DNA from 3 places in the Streptomyces sp. NPDC050388 genome. Region 1 is predicted to be linked to each of the others. Evidence: riboswitches for the same ligand, from Rfam matches in the RefSeq annotation. Region 1 holds a riboswitch; each other region holds the start of a gene.

Region 1 (3,265 bases):
AGGAGCTCACCCGGTTCGCCGAGGAGGGCCCCACGGCCGAGGAGATGGAGCGCGCCCAGGCCCAGTTGGAGCGCGAGTGGCTGGACCGGCTCAGCACCGTCGCCGGCCGGGCCGACGAACTGTGCCGGTACGCCGTCCTGTTCGGCGACCCGCAGCTCGCCCTCACCGCCGTCGGGCGCATCCTCGACGTGACCGCCGAGGACGTCCGGGAGGTCGCCGAGGCCCGCCTGCGCCCGGACAACCGCGCGGTGCTCGTCTATGAGCCCGTCGCCCCCGAGGCAGGGGAGTCCGAAGAAGCAGCGGCCTCCGGAACCGAAGAAGCCGCGGCCGCCGGCACCGACGAGAACGAGGAGACGGCGAAGTGACCGAGCTTGCCACGATGGACTTCCACCCCCAGCCGCAGGCGGGCGAGGCCAAGCCCTGGGCCTTCCCGGCCCCCGAGCGCACCACGCTCGGCAACGGTCTGACCGTCCTGCGCTGCCACCGTCCCGGCCAGCAGATCGTCGCGGTCGAGGTGCTGCTCGACGCGCCCCTGGAGGCCGAGCCCGACGGCCTCGACGGTGTCGCCACGATCATGGCGAGGGCGTTCTCCGAGGGCACCGACAAGCACTCCGCCGAGGAGTTCGCCGCCGAACTGGAGCGCTGCGGCGCCACCCTGGACGCCTACGCCGACCACCCCGGCGTGCGCCTGAGCCTCGAGGTGCCGGCCTCACGGCTCGCCAAGGGGCTCGGGCTGCTCGCCGACGCCCTCAGGGCGCCCGCGTTCGCCGACAGCGAGGTCGAACGCCTCGTCCGCAACCGTCTCGACGAGATCCCGCACGAGCTGGCCAACCCCTCCCGTCGTGCCGCCAAGGAACTCTCCAAGGAGCTGTTCCCGGCGGCTTCGCGGATGTCCCGCCCGCGGCAGGGCACCGAGGAGACGGTGGCCGGCATCGACTCGTCGGCCGTACGCGCCTTCCACGAGAAGCACGTCCGTCCCGCGACCGCCACCGCGGTGGTCGTCGGTGACCTCACCGGCATCGACCTGGACGAGCTGCTCGGTGACACCCTCGGCTCCTGGACCGGATCGGCAGCCGAGCCGCGGCCCGTTCCGCCGATCGTCGCCGACGACACCGGCCGGGTCGTCATCGTGGACCGCCCCGGCGCCGTGCAGACGCAGCTGCTGATCGGCCGGGTCGGAGCGGACCGGCACGACCGCGTGTGGCCCGCGCAGGTGCTCGGCACCTACTGCCTCGGCGGCACCCTCACCTCCCGCCTGGACCGCGTCCTGCGCGAGGAGAAGGGCTACACCTACGGCGTACGGTCGTTCGGCCAGGTCCTGAGGTCCGCGCCCCCTTCCTCCTCCGGAGGGGCCACGGGCGCGGCCATGCTCGCCATCAGCGGCTCCGTCGACACCCCCAACACCGGGCCCGCGCTCGAGGACCTGTGGACGGTGCTGCGCACGCTCGCCGCGGAAGGCCTCACGGACGCCGAGCGTGACGTCGCCGTGCAGAACCTGGTGGGGGTCGCGCCGCTCAAGTACGAGACCGCCTCGGCCGTCGCCGGCACCCTGGCCGACCAGGTGGAGCAGCACCTGGCCGACGACTACCAGGCCGAGCTGTACCGCCGGCTCGCCACCACCGGCACCGTGGAGGCCACCGCGGCCGTGGTGAACGCCTTCCCGGTGGACCGCCTCGTGACCGTCCTGGTCGGCGACGCGGCGCAGATCAAGGCGCCCGTCGAGGCGCTCGGCATCGGCGAGGTCACGGTCGTGCCCGCCGAGTAGCCGGCGCGCGCAAGCGGAGCGCACGCGCGTGCGGGCCCTGGTGGCACGAGAGCCACCAGGGCCCGCCTGTGCCCGGATTGGGGTGGAGAGGTCCTGTCTGCCCTGTGGGATGCGCTACAGAAGGCGGGATCCGTTTGGGGATGGGAAGACGCCCCGCTTAGCGTCATCCGGGCTGTTCGTCGGGCAGTGCGCCGCACCCGCGGCACCGGACAGCCATCGCCGAGTCCCCGTACGGCGCGAGCCGGGGGGAGCCGGGGACCCCGTCGTGCAGTCCCTGGGGTGAATCGGACGCCCGCGCCTGTCGCGAGGGGCCCGTAGGAGACCTTCCTGCTCCGAACCCTTCAGCTAACCCGGTAGGCGAGGGAAGGAAAGGACCACCCACTCCATGGCGTTCACACGCGCCTCCGGGAAGCACCGTCGTCCCGGCCGCATGCACCGCGGCACCGCCAGGGCGGCGGGCGTCGCGGCCCTCACCACCACCGGCGTGGTCGGCTCCCTCGCGACCACGGCGTCCGCCGCCGGTCCCGCAGCGCAGCAGACCGGCCTGACCCCCGTCATCGCCATGGGCGAGGAGGTCGCCGCACGGGTCGACGCCCAGGCGGCCGCCCAGCACGAGGCCGCGCGGGAAGCGGCCCGGGACGCCGCGCGCGAGGCCGCGGAGGAGGCCGCACGGGAGAGGGCGGCCGAGGAGGCCGAGAGGGCCCGCGAGGCCGAGGAGCGTGCCGCGCGGGAGGCCGAGCGCAAGCGCCTCACCACCTTCGTGTCGCCGATCGCGGGTTCCTACGTCTCGACCGGTTACCTGTCCGGCGGCGCCGTCTGGTCCTCCGGCAGCCACACCGGTGTCGACTTCCACGCCGCGAGCGGCACCCCCGTGCTCTCGGTCGGCACGGGCACCGTCGTGGAGGCCGGCTGGGGCGGCGCCTACGGCAACCAGGTCGTCATCAAGATGCACGACGGCACCTACACCCAGTACGGCCACCTGTCGTCCGTCGCCGTCTCGGTGGGACAGCGGGTCACCCCGGGACAGCGGATCGGCCTCTCCGGTGCCACCGGCAACGTCACCGGCGCGCATCTGCACTTCGAGGCCCGTACGACCGCCGAGTACGGCTCCGACATCGACCCGGTCGCCTACCTCCGCGCGCACGGCGTGAACCTCTGACCCGAGGCGCTTCCGGCCCGAAGCGCGCACCCCGACGCCCCGGCTCGGCTCCCGAGCCGGGGCTCTTCGCGTGCCGAGCGGCCGGATGTCCACGGGCGCGGGGTCCTTCCCGAAAGGACGGAGCCGCGCCGCCCGGAAAGGGCGACGCGGCTCCACTCGCTGCCGGAGAAACCGGAGAACTCGTCAGACGGTCTCGGGGAGCTCCTCGAGACCCTCGGAGACCAGCTTCGCCAGACGGTCCAGGGCGGCGTCGGCGCCCTCGGCGTCGGAAGCGAGGACGATCTCCTCGCCGCCCTGGGCGCCCAGGCCCAGGACGGCCAGCATGGAGGCCGCGTTGACGG
Region 2 (3,265 bases), on a different contig from region 1:
GCGGCCGTCCTGCGGCCCCGCGGTCTCCAGGATCTGACCGGAGACCAGCCGCTCGAACGCCTCCGCCTGTACCCGTACGGCCTCCGGCCCGAGGTCGGCCAGGATGTGCGAGGCGCGCGCGAAGAGGAAGTCGCCGGTGAGGACCGCGACGGAGTTGCCCCAGCGGGTGTTCGCACTGGGCACCCCGCGCCGCACACCCGCGTCGTCCATCACGTCGTCGTGGTACAGCGTGGCCAGGTGGGTCAGCTCCACGACCACGGCGGACGGCACGACGCCGGGCGCGTAGGGGTCGCCGAACTGGGCGGCGAGCATCACGAGCAGCGGCCGGAACCGCTTGCCGCCGGCCCGTACCAGGTGCTGAGCGGCACCCGTGATGAAGGGGACCTCACTCTTGGTGGCCTCGAGCAGCCCTTCCTCGACAGCCGTCATCCCGGCCCGGACATCGGCTTCCAGAGCCTGGTCCCGCACGCTCAGCCCGAATGGCCCGACGACGGTCACGAGGGGTCTCCTGTCTGCTGGTGTCCACTGGCGCTCAGACGTCTTGCACCGTCTACCGATGGGTCGCTGGTTGTCGATGGGTCGCTGACATCACTCGAGTCAGCGTATCCGGTCATGTTTCGATCACCGCCAGCACCCACATTCCCCAAACTCACCCCAGCACGCGCGGACGGCACCTCACGGCGCCCTCCGATATCGGATCACCATCAGATCGTTTCCGATCAGTTGACAGCAGTGGACATTTGCCAACTTTCCGGACGTTTCCCGCCCTCGCGCCGGGCGTGCGCCGAGCCACATCCCGACACCCGATCCATCCTGCCCGCCCCGCTGCCCGATTCGCCGCAATTGTCAAACGAATCCCCGTTGACGGCAAATGCTCCCGCACGATGCGGCCAGTGAGGTCGGTCACGCACATCCCGGCACGTTCGCGACTCACCGCGCGGGCGTCCTCCCTTGCGCTGAAAGCGAGTTGACCGTTGACACTCGCAAAGGATCAAGTACCCCAAATAGCCCAAGACAAGATCAAACGGCGTCATACGTGACGCTCGCACTTGTTCCTGACATGTGCTCTCGCATACGTTCCCGGCCTGTCGGGCGGACGCCGAATCCTGCCGCCGCCCGCGCCACCCGTCGATCAACTCACTCACGCACGGCAGGAGCGGGGGACCCAGGTAAGTCGCCGGACCGGTTCGCACCGGGACGGCTCGGGGTGAAGCCATGCCCTCAGGGGCGCGGCCGGGCACTCTCCCGCCCGAACCCGACAGCTCACCTCGTAGGCGTAGGAGAGGAACGCACACATGCCCGCCATGCCCGCATCCGGTCAGCGCCGCTTCGGCCGCACCCGCCTCGTCCGCTCCCTCGCCGTCGCCGGCGTGGCCGCGATCGCCCTTCCGGTGTTCGGCGCCACCAGCGCCTCCGCCGCTCCCGCCACCCCCGTGTCGTCCGCCCCGGCCACCGCCGGCACCGAGACGGCGTACCCGGACAACCTCGACGGCTGGATCCGCGAGTCGCTGTCGATCATGGCGCAGCACGGCATCCCCGGCAGCTACGACTCCATCCACCGCAACATCATGCGCGAGTCCTCCGGCAACCCGCAGGCCATCAACCTGTGGGACTCCAACGCCGTCGCCGGCACCCCGTCGAAGGGCCTGCTGCAGGTCATCGACCCGACCTTCCAGGCGTACCACGTGCCCGGCACGGCCTTCGACCCGTTCGACCCGGTCGCGAACATCACGGCGGCCTGCAACTACGCGGCGGACCGCTACGGCTCGATCGACAACGTCTTCGGCGCCTACTGAGACGTCCGGGCGCACCGGGGCACACCCGGCCCACGGGTTCACCCCTCGGGGCTGAGGCCGGGACGGCACGTGTCGGGGCGCGTGCCGTCCCGCCCCGCCCCGTCCGCTCCGCCGAACAACCGCTCGAGGACGACGGCCACGCCGTCGTCCTCGTTCGTCGTGGTGATCTCGTCGGCCACCGCCTTCAGCTCGGGATGCGCGTTGGCCATGGCGACGCCGTGGGCCGCCCAGTGGAACATCGGGATGTCATTGGGCATGTCGCCGAAGGCGACGGTCCGTTCCCGGCTCAGCCCCAGGTGCTCGGCGGCCAGTGCCAGCCCCGTCGCCTTGGTGACACCGCACGGCTGGAGCTCCACGGTGCCCGGTCCCGACATGGTGACCGTGGCCAGCGAACCGACCACCGAACGCGCCGTCGCCGCCAACTCGTCGTCACTCAGGAAGGGGTGACGCAACAGCACCTTGGTGATCGGCAGGACCCACAGATCGTCCCGTCGCCCGATCCGCACGGCGGGCAGCGTCGGGTGCGGCATCCGATAGCCCGGCTCGATCAGGGTGAGTCCGTCGATCCCGTCCTGGTCGACCGCGGCGTACACCTCCCCCACCTCGGCCTCGATCTTGCCGAGCGCGGTCTCCGCCAGTTCCCGGTCCAGCGTGACGGAGTGGAGCAGCCGGTTCGCGCCGGCGTCGTACACCTGCGCGCCCTGTCCGCACACCGCGAGCTCCGTGCTCCCCAGCCTGTCCAGGAGCGGCCGCACTCCGGGCGCCGGGCGGCCCGTCACCACGAGATGCCGGGCACCGGCCCGCGTCGCCAGTGCCAGTGCGGCGAGAGACCGGTCGGAGAGAGAGTCGTCGCCGCGCAGCAGCGTCCCGTCCAGGTCGGTGGCGATGAGTGAACAATCGGTGGGTGCGGCCATGATCAGAGAATACGGACACCACGCCCACCCGACTCACCCCCGCCCGGAACGTCTCCGTCCGTACGCCCGCACCCCTTATCCTTCGCGCCCCACCACCGGGCCGTCGCCGCGCGACCGCTCCCCCACGACCGCGCGACCGCTCCCCCACGACCGCGCGCCCGGCCCGCCACGACCGCGCGCCCGGCCGCTTCCGTCATCACCGGGTACGGACCTGTTAAAGGCCTCTGCACCACTTGGCAACAACATGGTCCGCTACCTACCGTCCTGGTGGTCCCGAACGGTACCTTCCAAGAGTCCAGGGGGGACTTGATCGGGGGGTCAGGTGAGCAGTGGACGCACACGTGTGCTGAGGCTCGAGGAGCTCGGCGAGGGGGAGCGGGAACGCTGGCGTGAGCTGCGCGCCGCGACGGACGCACCACGCAGCCCTTTCATGGAACCGGAGTTCGCCACCGCCGTGTCCCGGGTGCGGCCGCAGGCCCGGGTGGCGGTCCTGTACGAGGGGACGTCCGCCGAACCGGCCGGCTTCCTGCCTTACGAGCGGGGCGCGCTGGGGCA
Region 3 (3,265 bases), on a different contig from region 1:
ACCGGCGGGGAGAAGGTCCTCTACACGACCGAGGAGGGTGCCGAGCGCGCCCGCGCGCACGGCCTCGCCACCGACGTCGTGCCGCTCGGCGCCGCACTCGACTGGCGGCGGCTCCTCACGCACCTGTACGACGTGTACGGCGTCCGGCGGCTCATGGTGGAGGGCGGCGGCCTGATCCACACCCAGCTCCTCACCCAGGGCCTTGCCGACGAGCTCCAGTTGGTCCTCGCCCCGCTCTTCGTCGGCGACCCGGAGGCCGCCCGCCTCTTCGGCCCCGGTGCCTACCAGGGCGGCCGGCTGCGGTTGCTGGAGACCCGCCCGGTCGGCGACGTCGTCCTCATGCGCTACGAGCCCACCGCCCCCGGCACCGGCCCGCTCCCCGCCGCCGCCGACCACCACTGGCTGGCCCTCGCCTGCGAACTGGCGGCTCAGTGCCCGCCGTCGGAGACGGCCTTCAGCGTGGGTGCGGTGGTGGTCGCGGCCGACGGCACCGAGCTGGCCCGCGGCCACTCCCGGGAGGGCGGCGACCCGGTGGTGCACGCCGAGGAGGCCGCCCTCGCCAAGATCGACCCCACGGATCCGCGGCTCGCGACCGCCACCGTGTACTCCAGCCTGGAACCCTGCGCGCGCCGCGCCTCGCGTCCGGCGCCCTGTGCGCGGCTGATCCTGGACGCGGGGGTACGGCGGGTGGTCACCGCCTGGCGGGAGCCTGACACCTTCGTGGCGGACGCCGACGGCAGCGGAGTGCTGGCCGCCGGGGGCGCCCGGGTCGTCGTGCTGCCCGAGCACGAGGAGGCCGCCACGGCGCCGAACGGCCATCTGATCGGCCGGTGACGCGACGGCGACTGCGACGACTGCGACGACTGCGACGACAAGGAGTGTGCGGAGTGTCCCCCGCATGCCGTATGCTGGTGACACAACGACGCGGGGTGGAGCAGCTCGGTAGCTCGCTGGGCTCATAACCCAGAGGTCGCAGGTTCAAATCCTGTCCCCGCTACTGAAGGCCGAGGGCCGGAATCCGAAAGGGTTCCGGCCCTCGGTCGTTCTTGGCCTCCGCCCCGTCGTCCCGGCTTGTCGTCCCGCCCTCCACGCCGTTGTGACGCCGGGTGACCGGGCCACCGCGCTGCGCATAACAACTGATAAACCGTCAGTTTCGGTGTGACGCGCGAGGCACGGTCAACTCGCCCGTTTTTGCCCGGTCGTGGCGCTTAAGTCCGTGCGGAAATCGTTAACGATCAAGAGGAACGGCTTGGAATCCGACCCCTACCTCTATTAACGTTCGATAACGCAGCGCGGTCGTCCCAGCCGTCACACGAGTCGGCTCCGTGCGCACGCGCCGAATCCCGCAAGGGAACCGGGGAACCAACATCTTGGGGTGAATCGCGTGGATGCCCCCGTGGAGACACGGAGGGTATACGCGCGTAGGAGACCTTCCTGCTCCGAACCCGTCAGCTAACCCGGTAGGCGAGAAGGAAGGAAAGGAGTACGCCCACGTGGCGTCGAACCGGCCTGCTCCCGAGGCCCCCTTCATGCCGAACCAGTACGACGGCGACACCTTCGTCTACGGCGGTGTCCGCCCCGCCGAGGGCCCCTTCGAGGAGTGGAACCCCACCGAGGAGTCCGTCCGCCCCGTGCGCGGTCGGCACCGCGTCGGCAAGCAGCGCGGCGGAGGCCTCGCCCGCAGCTCCACGGTCCTGGGCGTCGGTGTCATAGCCGCCGTCGCCGGTGGCGGCATGGCCAGCGCCCAGACCGGCAAGCCGCCGGTCTCGATCTCGATGCCGGACCTTCCCTCTGTCGGTTCCCTCATCTCCGACGAGGAAACCCCCGAGGGCTCCGCCACCGCGCTCAGCGACATCGGTGTGGTCGCCGACGAGGCCACCGAACAGGGCGCCTCCGACGCCGGCGAGGCGCTGCACGCCCGGATCATGGCCCAGGTCGAGCAGCAGCAGAGCCAGGCCGAGGACAAGGCCGCCGCCGAGGCCGCCGCCGCCGCGGAGAAGGAGGCCAAGGAGAAGGCCGCCGCCGCGAAGAAGGAGGCGGAGGAGAAGGCCGCCGAGGCGAAGCGGAAGGCGGAGGAGGAGGCCAAGAAGAAGGCCGAGGCCGAGCGCCTCGCCGAGCTGGCCCGGCAGTACGCGCTGCCCACCTCCTCGTACACCGTCTCCTCGACCTTCGGTCAGGCCGGTGCCTACTGGTCCTCCGGTCAGCACACCGGCCTGGACTTCGCCGCCCCCACGGGCACGCTGATCAAGGCGGTCCACACCGGCACGATCACCTCCGCCGGCTGGGACGGCTCCTACGGCTACAAGACCGTGTTGACGCTCGACGACGGCACCGAGATCTGGTACGCCCACCAGTCCTCCATCAACGTCAGCGTCGGCCAGCAGGTCAACACGGGCGACGTGATCGGCCGTGTCGGCTCCACCGGCAACTCCACCGGCGCCCACCTCCACCTGGAGGTCCACACCGCCGGCTCCGGCGCGGGCATCGACCCGATGGCCTGGCTCCAGTCGAAGGGCCTCACCGTCTGAGACGACCACAGCCCCGGCAGTCCTGACGACGACCCCCCGACGTCAGGGCTGCCGGTCAGGCGTTTCAGGGGTGGTACGGGTACGCGTACGGGTTCGGACGGTACGCGGAATGCCCGAGGTGCGCGGGGTACGGGGCATACGCGAGGCTCGTCGCGCCGTGCACGCCGTGTACGCCGTACGCGCCGTACACAGGCCAGGGCGGCACGGGCGGCGCGGTGGCGCGGGCCGCGTGCTCCAGGGCCGGGCGGGCCGCGTCGCGGCGGCGCCACAGTTCCCGCAGCAGCTCCCCCTCCCGTGCGGCGAAGTCCGTGCCCACGCGGCCGCGGCGTGCCCGGTGCCGCAGGAACGCCAGGGACGTGGCGTACGCCTCGTACCGCGCCACCGTCCGTGCCGCCGCCCGGCCTCCGTGCCGGCGCGCGTACCGCCGGGCGATGCGCCGGGCCCGCATCGAGCCGAGCGCGAACGGCTGGGCCGGGGTCAGCCAGCCGGCGGCGACGTACACGGGCAGTTCCGTGCGCACGGTCCGCAGCTCGCGCTGCCGCGTCCACACCACCAGCCAGGTCAGCAGGCCGAACGACGGCACCATGAACGCCCCGTACACGGCGAAGAAGCCGTACTCGCCGAGGACCGAGGAGCCGTTCCACAGCGCGTGCATGCCCATCGCGAGCAGCAGACCGCCCAGGGGCGGCAGGACGCGCCCCGGGCGCCGGCGTTCGGTGGCGAGCGCGGAGATGCCG

What was found. Region 1 has a riboswitch for cyclic di-AMP ahead of AB0I73_RS26960 (M23 family metallopeptidase). Riboswitches for the same ligand answer to the same signal wherever they lie in the genome.
Positions count from the first base shown of each region.
Region 2: it holds a riboswitch for cyclic di-AMP, as region 1 does, so the genes downstream of both, AB0I73_RS05440 (transglycosylase SLT domain-containing protein) here and AB0I73_RS26960 (M23 family metallopeptidase) in region 1, are expected to answer to the same signal.
Region 3: it holds a riboswitch for cyclic di-AMP, as region 1 does, so the genes downstream of both, AB0I73_RS24420 (M23 family metallopeptidase) here and AB0I73_RS26960 (M23 family metallopeptidase) in region 1, are expected to answer to the same signal.

Region 1 is NZ_JBFAKH010000053.1:39,642-42,906, reverse strand. Features, by position in the region: gene AB0I73_RS26970 (pitrilysin family protein) at 1-365, shown strand, start outside; gene AB0I73_RS26965 (pitrilysin family protein) at 362-1,765, shown strand; cyclic di-AMP (ydaO/yuaA leader) riboswitch at 1,973-2,142, shown strand; gene AB0I73_RS26960 (M23 family metallopeptidase) at 2,151-2,924, shown strand; gene AB0I73_RS26955 (HPr family phosphocarrier protein) at 3,108-3,265, opposite strand, start outside.
Region 2 is NZ_JBFAKH010000006.1:158,309-161,573, reverse strand. Features, by position in the region: gene AB0I73_RS05445 (polyprenyl synthetase family protein) at 1-498, opposite strand, end outside; cyclic di-AMP (ydaO/yuaA leader) riboswitch at 1,129-1,292, shown strand; gene AB0I73_RS05440 (transglycosylase SLT domain-containing protein) at 1,305-1,796, shown strand; gene AB0I73_RS05435 (HAD family hydrolase) at 1,835-2,710, opposite strand; gene AB0I73_RS05430 (GNAT family N-acetyltransferase) at 3,054-3,265, shown strand, end outside.
Region 3 is NZ_JBFAKH010000044.1:44,924-48,188, forward strand. Features, by position in the region: gene AB0I73_RS24410 (dihydrofolate reductase family protein) at 1-834, shown strand, start outside; tRNA gene AB0I73_RS24415 (tRNA-Met) at 924-997, shown strand; cyclic di-AMP (ydaO/yuaA leader) riboswitch at 1,325-1,482, shown strand; gene AB0I73_RS24420 (M23 family metallopeptidase) at 1,494-2,528, shown strand; gene AB0I73_RS24425 (PrsW family intramembrane metalloprotease) at 2,593-3,265, opposite strand, start outside.